One region of the Microbacterium pollutisoli genome, then DNA from elsewhere that is predicted to be linked to it. Evidence: predicted binding sites of a transcription regulator. Region 1 holds the regulator's gene; each other region holds the start of a gene.

Region 1 (3,229 bases):
CCACCGTGACCGGCTCCCCCGGCCGCACGCGGCGCACCGCGGCGGCGTGATGGGCCTCGGCGCCGGTGAGCACGACCGTGCCACCGGGCTGCGCACCGCCGGCATCCGCCGTCACGAAGTGCAGCGCCACGGTCACCCGGTCCGGAAGCGGTCGCGCAGCTTCGAGAACAGACCCTGATGGAACTCGGCCAGCCGCGGCCCGGGCGCCTTCGTGCGCTTGGCGAAGTCCTCGATGAGGGCGCGCTGCTTCGCGTCGAGCCGGGTCGGGGTCACCACGTGCACACCGACCCGCAGGTCGCCGCGCTGGGTGCCGCGCAGGGGCGTGATGCCGCGGCCCTTGATGGTCAGCACGTCACCGGACTGCACGCCGGCGCGCACCTCCAGCGGCACCGGGCCGTCGAGCGACTCGATGACCACCTCGGTGCCCAGGATGGCGTCGGGCATCGACACCTCGAGGGTCGCGAGCAGGTCGTCGCCGTCGCGGCTGAACACCTCGTGCGGGGCGACATGGATCTCGAGGTAGAGATCGCCGTTCGGGCCGCCCGCCGGACCCACCTCGCCGGAGCCGGGCATCTGCAGGCGCAGACCCGACTCGACACCGGCGGGGATGTCGACCGAGACGGTGCGGCGGGCCCGGACCCGGCCCTGCCCTTGGCAGGTAGTGCACGGGTACGGGATGGTGGTGCCGTAGCCCTGGCACGCCGTGCACGGCTGCGAGGTGACGACGTTGCCCAGCAGGCTCCGCACCGTGCGCTGCACGCTGCCGGCACCGTGGCAGATGTCACACGTGACCGGCTGGGTGCCCGGCTGACAGCACGAGCCCTGGCACGTCTCACACAGCACGGCCGTGTCGACCTCGAGGTCGCGGTGCACGCCGAACACGACGTCCTTCAGTTCGAGGTTGACGCGCACCAGCGCGTCCTGGCCGCGCTCACGGCGGGACCGGGCCCGGCCCGCACGCGCACCACCGCCGCCGCCGAAGAACGTCTCGAAGATGTCGCCGAAGCCGCCGAAGCCCGCACCGCCGAACGGGCTGCCGTCACCGCCCATGTCGTAGCGCTGGCGCTGCTCGGGGTCGCTGAGCACGTCGTAGGCGTGGGTGACGAGCTTGAACCGCTCCGACGCCTCCTCACCCGGGTTCACGTCGGGGTGCAGTTCACGGGCGAGCCGCCGATACGCCTTCTTGATCTCGTCCGGCGACGCGTCTCGCGACACGCCGAGTACTTCGTAGTGGTCTGCCACTTTCGCCTTTCCTGGTGCACCCCGAGGGTGGTCGTTCGCTGTCAGCGGGCCCGTTCGTCTTCCTCGAGCAGACGGCTGAGATAGTGTGCGACCGCGCGGACCGCCGCGAGGTTGCGGGGGTAGTCCATGCGGGTGGGGCCGAGGATGCCGACCCGGGCGCGCGAGCCGGTCGCATCGTAGTCACCGGCGAGGACCGAGGCCTCGCTCAGCCCGAACGGTTCGTTCTCGCGGCCGATGCTGGTGGCCAGCCCGTGCTCGTCGGCGACCATCTCGCCCATCAGGCGCAGCAGGGTCACCTGCTCCTCGATGGCCTCCAGCAACGGGTAGATGCTGCCGCGGAAGTCGCCCTCGCGCCGGGCCAGGGTGGCGCTGCCGGCCATGACCATGCGGTCCTGGCGGAACTCCTCGAGCTCCTCGGCGACGATCCCCGCGATCAGGCGCACGGCATCGTCGTGGACGTCGCCGGCGGCGGGGGTGGCCAGCAGACGGGCGATCTCCTGTGCGCCGTCGCGGACGCTGCGCCCCGTGACGAGGGTGTTCACGGCGGTCTTCAGGCGTGCCGCCTCGGTCTCGTCGGGCTCGAACGGCAGGAACGCGACCCGCTGCGACACCCGGCCGGTGTCGGTGACCACGATCACGACCAGCCGGGTCGCTCCCAGATGCACCACCTCGACGTGGGACACGTTGGCCCGGGCGAACGACGGGTACTGCACGATCGCGACCTGACCGGTGAGCCGGGTCAGCGAGCGGACGGTGCGCACGAGCAGCTCGTCGAGGTCGGCGGGACCTTCCAGGAAAGCGGTGATCGCCGAGCGCTGCGCCGGGGTGAGCGGCCGCAGCTCGGCGAGATGGTCGACGAAGACGCGATACCCCTTGTCGGTCGGGATCCGCCCCGACGAGGTGTGGGGCGCTTCGATGAGCTCCTCGTCCTCCAGCAGCGCCATGTCGTTGCGGATGGTCGCCGCCGACACGCCGAACCGGTGCCGGTCCACGATCGACTTGCTGCCGACCGGTTCCTTCGTCTCCACGTAGTCCTGCACGATCGCGCGGAGGACCTGGAGTCCGCGTTCTGAGACCATGTCCTCTCCCTCGCTGGCACTCAATGTCCCGGAGTGCCAATTCTAGCGCGAGCGCTCGGGGGATGCTCAGTCCGTGAGCACGCGGACGACGGCATCGGCCAGGAGCCGGCCGCGCAGGGTGAGGACCACCCGGCCGCGCACGGCCGCGGGCCCGTCGACGAGGCCGTCGGCGATGAGGGACGCCACGGCTGTGCGGCCGGGGGCGGACAGCTCGGCGATCGGCAGCCCGTCGGCGATCCGCGATCCCAGCAGCACCCGTTCCAGACGCCGGGCGGTGTCATCGGGACGCTCCCGCCCCGCCGCCGGCGACGACCCGTCGGCGAGCCGCTGGGCGTAGGCGGCCGGATGCTTGACGTTCCACCAGCGGAGGCCGGCGACGTGGCTGTGGGCGCCCGGCCCGTACCCCCACCAGTCCGCACCCTGCCAGTACGCGAGGTTGTGGCGCGAGCGGTCGGTGTCGCTGCGGGCCCAGTTCGACACTTCGTACCAGCCGAACCCGGCGGCGGCGAGCAGTTCGTCGGCCAGCTCGTACATGTCGGCCTGCAGATCGTCGTCGGGCGCGGGCACCTCGCCGCGCCGGATCTGACGGGCGAGGCGCGTGCCCTGCTCGATGATCAGCGCGTACGCCGACACGTGGTCGGGTTCCAGCGCCGTGGCCGCTTCGAGCGAACGCCGCCAGTCGTCGAGCGTCTCCCCCGGTGCGCCGTAGATGAGGTCGACGCTGACCGCCAGCCCCGCCCGTCGTGCCGCGGTCACGGCCGTGGCGACACCGGCGGGGTCGTGCGTGCGGTCGAGGGCGGCCAGCACGTGCGGCACGGCCGACTGCATGCCCACCGACATCCGGGTCACCCCAGCGGCTGCCAGCTGTGCGGCGACCTCGTCGGTCACCGTGTCGGGATTCGCCTCCA
Region 2 (3,229 bases), on a different contig from region 1:
ATGCGAGCCACGCGGCCAGGTCGCTCGTGCCCGCGGCCTCCAGCGCCGTGACCGAACCGGACACGGCGGCGGCGGCCTCGGCGCGGGCGCGCACGGCGCCGAGCGCGACGACGGCCTTCGGATCGGCATCCCGGCACAGGGGCAGGTCGAGGTGCTCGGAGAGCAGCTGCGCGACCTGCGGGATCCGGGTCGACCCGCCCGACAGCAGCACGGCGGCCACGTCGTCGGTGGCGACACCGGCCGCGGCGCGCGCAGCGTCGAAGGCGGCGACCGTGCGGGCGAGGGCCGGCTCGATCATGGCCTCGAACTCGCTGCGCACGAGCCGCACCGTGCCGCCGGCGCCGCCGAGCAGCACCGGGATGATCGTCTCGGCATCGAACGACAGGGCCTCCTTGGCGGCGACGCACTCGCGGCGCAGCGCCGCGAGCGCCACGGGCGCGCCGTCGGCGGCGAGCGGGCCGGCCGACGCCAGCACATGGGCGATGACGGCGTCGTCGAAGTCGGCACCGCCGAGGTCGGGGATGCCGGCGGTGTGCAGCACCCGGGTCTGGTCCGGCGTCTCACCGACCCGCACGAATGCGAGATCGAACGTCCCGCCGCCGAGGTCGTAGACCGCCAGCACCGCACCCGGCTCCCACCCGTGCGTCGCCGCGTAGTGATGGACCGCAGCCTCGGGCTCGGACAGCACGGTGGGGCCCGCCAGGCCCCGGGCGGCAACCGCCGCCCGGACCAGGCCGCGACGGTGCGCACCCCAGGTGGCCGGGACAGTCACGGACACGCCGGCCGGCGGGCGCCCGCCCGTGGCCTCACGCACGGCCCACTCGACGGTGCGGGCGTACACGTCCTCGGCGCGCAGCGTGCGGCCCGCGACGGTCAGCGGGACGTCGTCGCCGATGCGCCGTGTGTAGTCGCGCACCAGGCGCGCCGGCTCACCGGCGCCGCGCCGCTCGGCGATGTCGCCGTGGAGCACGTCGTCGGCGGTGACGAACACCGCCGACGATGCGGCGTCCCCGGCCTGGCCGAGGCGTGCAGCGCGCACGGCGACGCCACCCGCCTCGACCTCGGCGATCGCCGCCGACGTCCGTGATGTCCCCACGTCGACAGCGCAGTACAACAGTCCCTCTGCCACGCGATCCCCCCGAATCCACGTGGTGCCCCCCACTTCGGGCACAGCAGCTTTGTCAGCCCCGACTCCTTTCCTACCGCTTTCGCGCCCTGATTCCTAGGGGTCGACGACGAATGCCGGGGTTGGCGGGGCACGACGGGACGATAGGGGGTCGCCGGCGGGTGCGGATTAGGGGGATAGGGGAGTGCGGGACAACTAGATTGGCACTCGCGTTGCGAGAGTGCCAGCTGCGCCCTAGACTTGCGTTAGCACTCTCACTGTGAGGCTGCTAATTGAGTCTTGAAGCAAGACCCCACGAACACGAAAGAGGTAGACCGTGTCGGTTTCCATCAAGCCGCTCGAGGACCGCATCGTCATCAAGCAGGTCGAGGCCGAGCAGACCACCGCAAGTGGCCTGGTCATCCCCGACACCGCGAAGGAGAAGCCCCAGGAGGGTGAAGTCATCGCGGTGGGCCCCGGCCGCATCGACGACAACGGCAACCGCGTTCCGCTCGACGTCGCCGTCGGCGACCGCGTCCTGTACAGCAAGTACGGCGGCACCGAGGTCAAGTTCGGTGCTGACGAGTACCTCGTGCTCTCGGCCCGCGACGTGCTGGCGGTCGTCGTCCGCTGACGATCTGAACTCGACCGAAGGACTCGGATGCTCCGGCATCCGGGTCCTTCGTCCTTTTCCCAGTGGATGCCGGTGCCCGGCCGCATGGCACATCAGCGACGCAGGTCGGCAGAAAGCCGTCGGCCCCGCGCGCCGGCATCCGTCATCACCGTCCTAGGCTTGCACTCGTGACACCGGATGAAGCCGCGCGCGAGCAGACCGTCGGCGGGACGTATGCGTTCGTCGCGTACTTCCTCTGGGGTTTCATGCCGCTGTACTTCCTCACGCTCGATCCGACCGGGCCGTGGGAGATCGTGGCGTGGCGGGTGCTGCTCGCGCTCGTGTTCTGCGCGATCCTGCTGGCCGTCACGCGCACCTGGCGCAAGCTCTTCGCGATCCTGCGCAACCGGCGACTGGTGGCGTGGACGATCGTGGCGGGCCTGCTCATCTACGTGAACTGGCAGGTGTTCCTCATCGGCGTGCTGACCGGGCGGGTGGTGGAGGGGAGCCTCGGCTACTTCATCAACCCGATCGTCACCGTGCTGCTGGGGGTGCTCGTGCTGAAGGAGCGCGTGCGGCGCGCCCAGTGGGTGGCCATCGGCATCGCCGCGCTCGCGGTCGTCGTCATCATCGTCGGGTACGGCGCGTTCCCGTGGGTGGCGCTGACCCTCGCAGCGAGCTTCGGCACCTATGGGCTCGTGAAGAAGCAGATCGGGCCGAGTGTCGACGCGATCAGCGGTTTGACGCTCGAGTCGCTGTGGCTGGTGCCCATCGCGGTCGGACAGCTCATCGTCGTGGCGGCGATGGGCGACCTGACGATGGGGCGGGCCGGGGCCGGCCACACCGTGCTGCTGCTGCTGGCCGGGGCCGCCACCGCGATCCCCCTGCTGCTGTTCGCCGCCGGTGCCCGCCGCGCCCCGCTCGTGGTGATCGGCCTGCTGCAGTTCGTCGCGCCGATCCTGCAGTTCATCACCGGCGTGTGGATCCAGAACGAGCCCATGCCGCTGGAACGGTGGATCGGGTTCGGCCTGGTGTGGCTGGCGCTGGTGCTGCTGACAGTCGACTCGCTGCGCCATTCCCGCCGCCCGGTCGTCGCCACGACGAGATAACGATTCGGTTCCGTGACACACCGTTAACACATCGCAACAACCCAGACGCATGTTCGCCGTTAGGTTTGACCCAATCGCCGCAACGCCCGAGGGGCGGCGAAACGACAAACGCAAGGAGCAACATGAGCGTCATTTCTCGCTCGCGCAAGGCCCTCGCAGGTCTCGCGCTCGTGGGCGCCGGTGCACTCGTCCTGGCCGGGTGCAGTGACACCGGCACGACGAACGGCAACGGAGACAACGAACCGGACGCCTCAGGGTTCGACTTCCCGATCGACTGCGAAGCTGCAGCGCCCGAGGAGTACACCCCGGAGTACACGTCGACGTCGACGGGTCCGGGTACGGATCTGGTGTACAAGATCGGCACGGCGCTGCCGGTCACCGGGAACCTGGCCTTCCTCGGCC
Region 3 (3,229 bases), on a different contig from region 1:
CGCGACTGCGCGTCGGCGTCATCATCATGTGGTCGGCGATCGCGACCATCGTGCTGGTCGCACTCGGTGTGTTCGGCACCCTGCTCGCCACCGGCCGCCTCGGCGCCGGCCCCCAGGCACCGCCGACCCCGGTCGCCGACGCCCCGGCGGTCGAAGCCGTCGTCGACACCACCTATTCGGTGCTCGTGCTCAACGCCACCGACCAGGACGGCCTGGCAAGCTCGATGAGCGAGACGATCATCGCGGGCGGCTGGGCCGCCGACGACATCATCGCGGGGGAGGCCGGCAGCAACGACTTCCCGACCACGACCGTCTACTACCCGACGGCCGACGACGAGGGCGCCGCGCGGGGCCTGGCCGAGGTGATCGGCGGCGCCGAAGTCGCGCGCAACGACTCCTATCAGCCCACCGACGACCCGACCACCGACCCCGACGAGAGCCAGGCCCGCCAGCTCGTCGTCGTCATCGGCCTGGACCGCACCACCGGCTGACCGGACCCCGGCATCCACCGCAGCACCGGCTGACCGGGCACCCGGCATCCCGCGCACCACCCGCGCGCTGACCGGACAGGACATGCCGCCGGGTTATCCTTCCCCGGTGACCCTTCTCGCATCGTCGCGGCCTGCCCGTCGCCGCGCGACACTGGCGGCTGTCGTGATCGTCGCGTTCGCGCTGCTGGCCGGCTGCACGTCCGCAGCGCCCGAGGTCACCCCGAGCGCGACCGTGGACACTCCCACGCCGACCCCGACGCCCACCCCCACACCGACGCCGACTCCTGAGCCGGTGTTCGCCCCGCTCACCGGCGCCGAGCTGACCACCGCCATCGACACGCCCGCGCTGTCGGCGAAGATCGACAACCACTGGGATGCCCGGCCGCAGTGGGGCCTGGAGCACACCGACATCGTGTTCGAGGAGCTCGTCGAGGGCGGACTGACCCGTTACGTCGCCGTCTGGCACTCCGACGTGCCCGACGAGGTCGGCCCGGTGCGCAGCATCCGCCCCATGGACCCCGACATCGTCTCGCCGCTGGGCGGCATCATCGCCTACTCGGGCGGCCAGGCCCGGTTCGTGCGCATGATGCGGAACACCGAGCTGCACAACGCGATCCACGGCGGCGCCGACGACCGGTTCATGTACCGGGCGACGAGCAAGCGCGCCCCGCACAACGTCGTGCTCAAGGCACAGGACATCGTCGCCGCCTACGACGACCTCGACGCGCCCCCGGCGCAGTTCCACTATTCCGACGAGGGCTGGGCCCCCGCCTTCGGCACCCCCTCGGCCGGCATCGACGTGCGCTTCACGCCCGAGTCGCCGCGATCCTGGACCTGGGACGCCGCCTCCGGCACCTACCTGCGCGCGCAGGACGGACGCAAGGACGTGGATGCCGGCGGCACGCAGCTGTCGGCGGTCAACGTCGTCGTGCTCAGCGTCCCGATCGACTGGTCGTACGGCATCATCCCGCGCACGGTCATGGTCGGCGAGGGCAAGGCCTGGATCTCCACCGGCGGCAGCGTGATGACCGCCACCTGGAGCAAGGACAGCCGCACCGACAGGATCACCCTCCGCAACGCCGCCGGCCGCCTCGTCAAACTCGCGCCCGGCAACACCTGGGTGGAGCTGGTGCCCACCACCGGCAGCGTCACCGTCCGCGGCTGATCGCTCCGCGCCGCGCGGCTTGCACTCCCCATGGTCGAGTGCCAGAATGGGTTAGCACTCACCGTTGGAGAGTGCTAAAGACTGAACGTCACGTCCGGGAGGGACGACACACTTATGGCAAAGATCATCGCTTTCGACGAGGAAGCCCGCCGCGGCCTCGAGCGTGGCCTCAACACGCTGGCCGACGCCGTCAAGGTGACCCTGGGCCCGCGCGGCCGCAACGTCGTGCTCGAGAAGAAGTGGGGCGCCCCCACGATCACGAACGACGGTGTCTCGATCGCCAAGGAGATCGAGCTCGACGACCCGTTCGAGAAGATCGGCGCGGAGCTCGTCAAGGAGGTCGCGAAGAAGACCGACGACGTCGCCGGTGACGGCACCACCACCGCGACCGTCCTCGCCCAGGCGCTCGTGCGCGAGGGTCTGCGCAACGTCGCGGCCGGCGCCGACCCCATCTCGCTCAAGAAGGGCATCGAGAAGGCCGTCAAGGCGCTGTCGGACGAGCTGCTCGCCGACGCCAAGGAGGTCGAGACCAAGGACCAGATCGCCGCGACCGCGTCGATCTCCGCGGCCGACACCGAGATCGGCGACCTGATCGCCGAGGCCATCGACAAGGTCGGCAAGGAGGGTGTGGTCACCGTCGAGGAGTCCAACACCTTCGGCACCGAGCTCGAGCTCACCGAGGGCATGCGCTTCGACAAGGGCTACATCAACCCCTACTTCGTCACGGACCCGGAGCGCCAGGAGGCCGTCTTCGAGGACCCGTACATCCTCATCGCGAACCAGAAGATCTCGAACATCAAGGACCTTCTGCCGATCGTCGACAAGGTGATCCAGGAGGGCAAGGAGCTCCTCATCATCGCCGAGGACGTCGAGGGCGAGGCTCTCGCGACGCTGGTGCTCAACAAGATCCGCGGCATCTTCAAGTCGGTCGCCGTCAAGGCCCCCGGCTTCGGCGACCGTCGCAAGGCGCAGCTGCAGGACATCGCGATCCTCACCGGCGGCCAGGTCATCACCGAAGAGGTGGGCCTCAAGCTCGAGAACGCCACGACCGACCTCCTCGGCCGTGCCCGCAAGGTCATCATCACCAAGGACGAGACCACCATCGTCGAGGGTGCCGGTGACACCGCGCAGATCGAGGGCCGCGTGACCCAGATCCGCCGCGAGATCGAGAACACCGACAGCGACTACGACCGCGAGAAGCTGCAGGAGCGCCTCGCGAAGCTCGCCGGCGGCGTGGCCGTCATCAAGGCGGGTGCCGCGACCGAGGTCGAGCTCAAGGAGCGCAAGCACCGCATCGAGGACGCCGTCCGCAACGCGAAGGCGGCCGTCGAGGAGGGCATCGTCCCCGGTGGTGGCGTCGCGCTGATCCAGGCGGGCCAGCGTGCCTTCAGCGGTCTCGAGCTCTCGGGCGACGAGGCCACCGGCGCCAACATCGTCAAGGTCGCCATCGAGGCTCCGCTCAAGCAGATCGCCATGAACGCGGGCCTGGAGCCGGGCGTCGTCGCCGCGAAGGTCGCCGACCTGCCGGCCGGCCAGGGCCTGAACGCGGCCACGGGCGAGTACGTCGACATGT

What was found. The regulator HrcA, encoded in region 1, represses chaperone genes, less so after heat shock. The targets are predictions, from matches to a motif close to TTNGCACTCGNNNNNNNCGAGTGCNAA.
Region 2: a site for HrcA is predicted at 1,327-1,353, ahead of groES (co-chaperone GroES). Genes of this name have one in related genera too.
Region 3: a site for HrcA is predicted at 1,708-1,734, ahead of groL (chaperonin GroEL). Genes of this name have one in related genera too.

What each region holds. Positions count from the first base shown of each region.
Region 1 covers NZ_JBNYWT010000001.1:440,169-443,397, forward strand. The annotation lists gene ACQ143_RS02120 (16S rRNA (uracil(1498)-N(3))-methyltransferase) at 1-130, opposite strand, end outside; gene dnaJ (molecular chaperone DnaJ) at 133-1,242, opposite strand; gene hrcA (heat-inducible transcriptional repressor HrcA) at 1,284-2,321, opposite strand; gene hemW (radical SAM family heme chaperone HemW) at 2,388-3,229, opposite strand, start outside.
Region 2 covers NZ_JBNYWT010000004.1:254,450-257,678, forward strand. The annotation lists gene ACQ143_RS10915 (Hsp70 family protein) at 1-1,096, opposite strand, end outside; gene groES (co-chaperone GroES) at 1,443-1,739, shown strand; gene rarD (EamA family transporter RarD) at 1,907-2,827, shown strand; gene ACQ143_RS10930 (ABC transporter substrate-binding protein) at 2,950-3,229, shown strand, end outside.
Region 3 covers NZ_JBNYWT010000003.1:403,163-406,391, forward strand. The annotation lists gene ACQ143_RS09845 (LytR C-terminal domain-containing protein) at 1-491, shown strand, start outside; gene ACQ143_RS09850 (DUF3048 domain-containing protein) at 598-1,656, shown strand; gene groL (chaperonin GroEL) at 1,771-3,229, shown strand, end outside.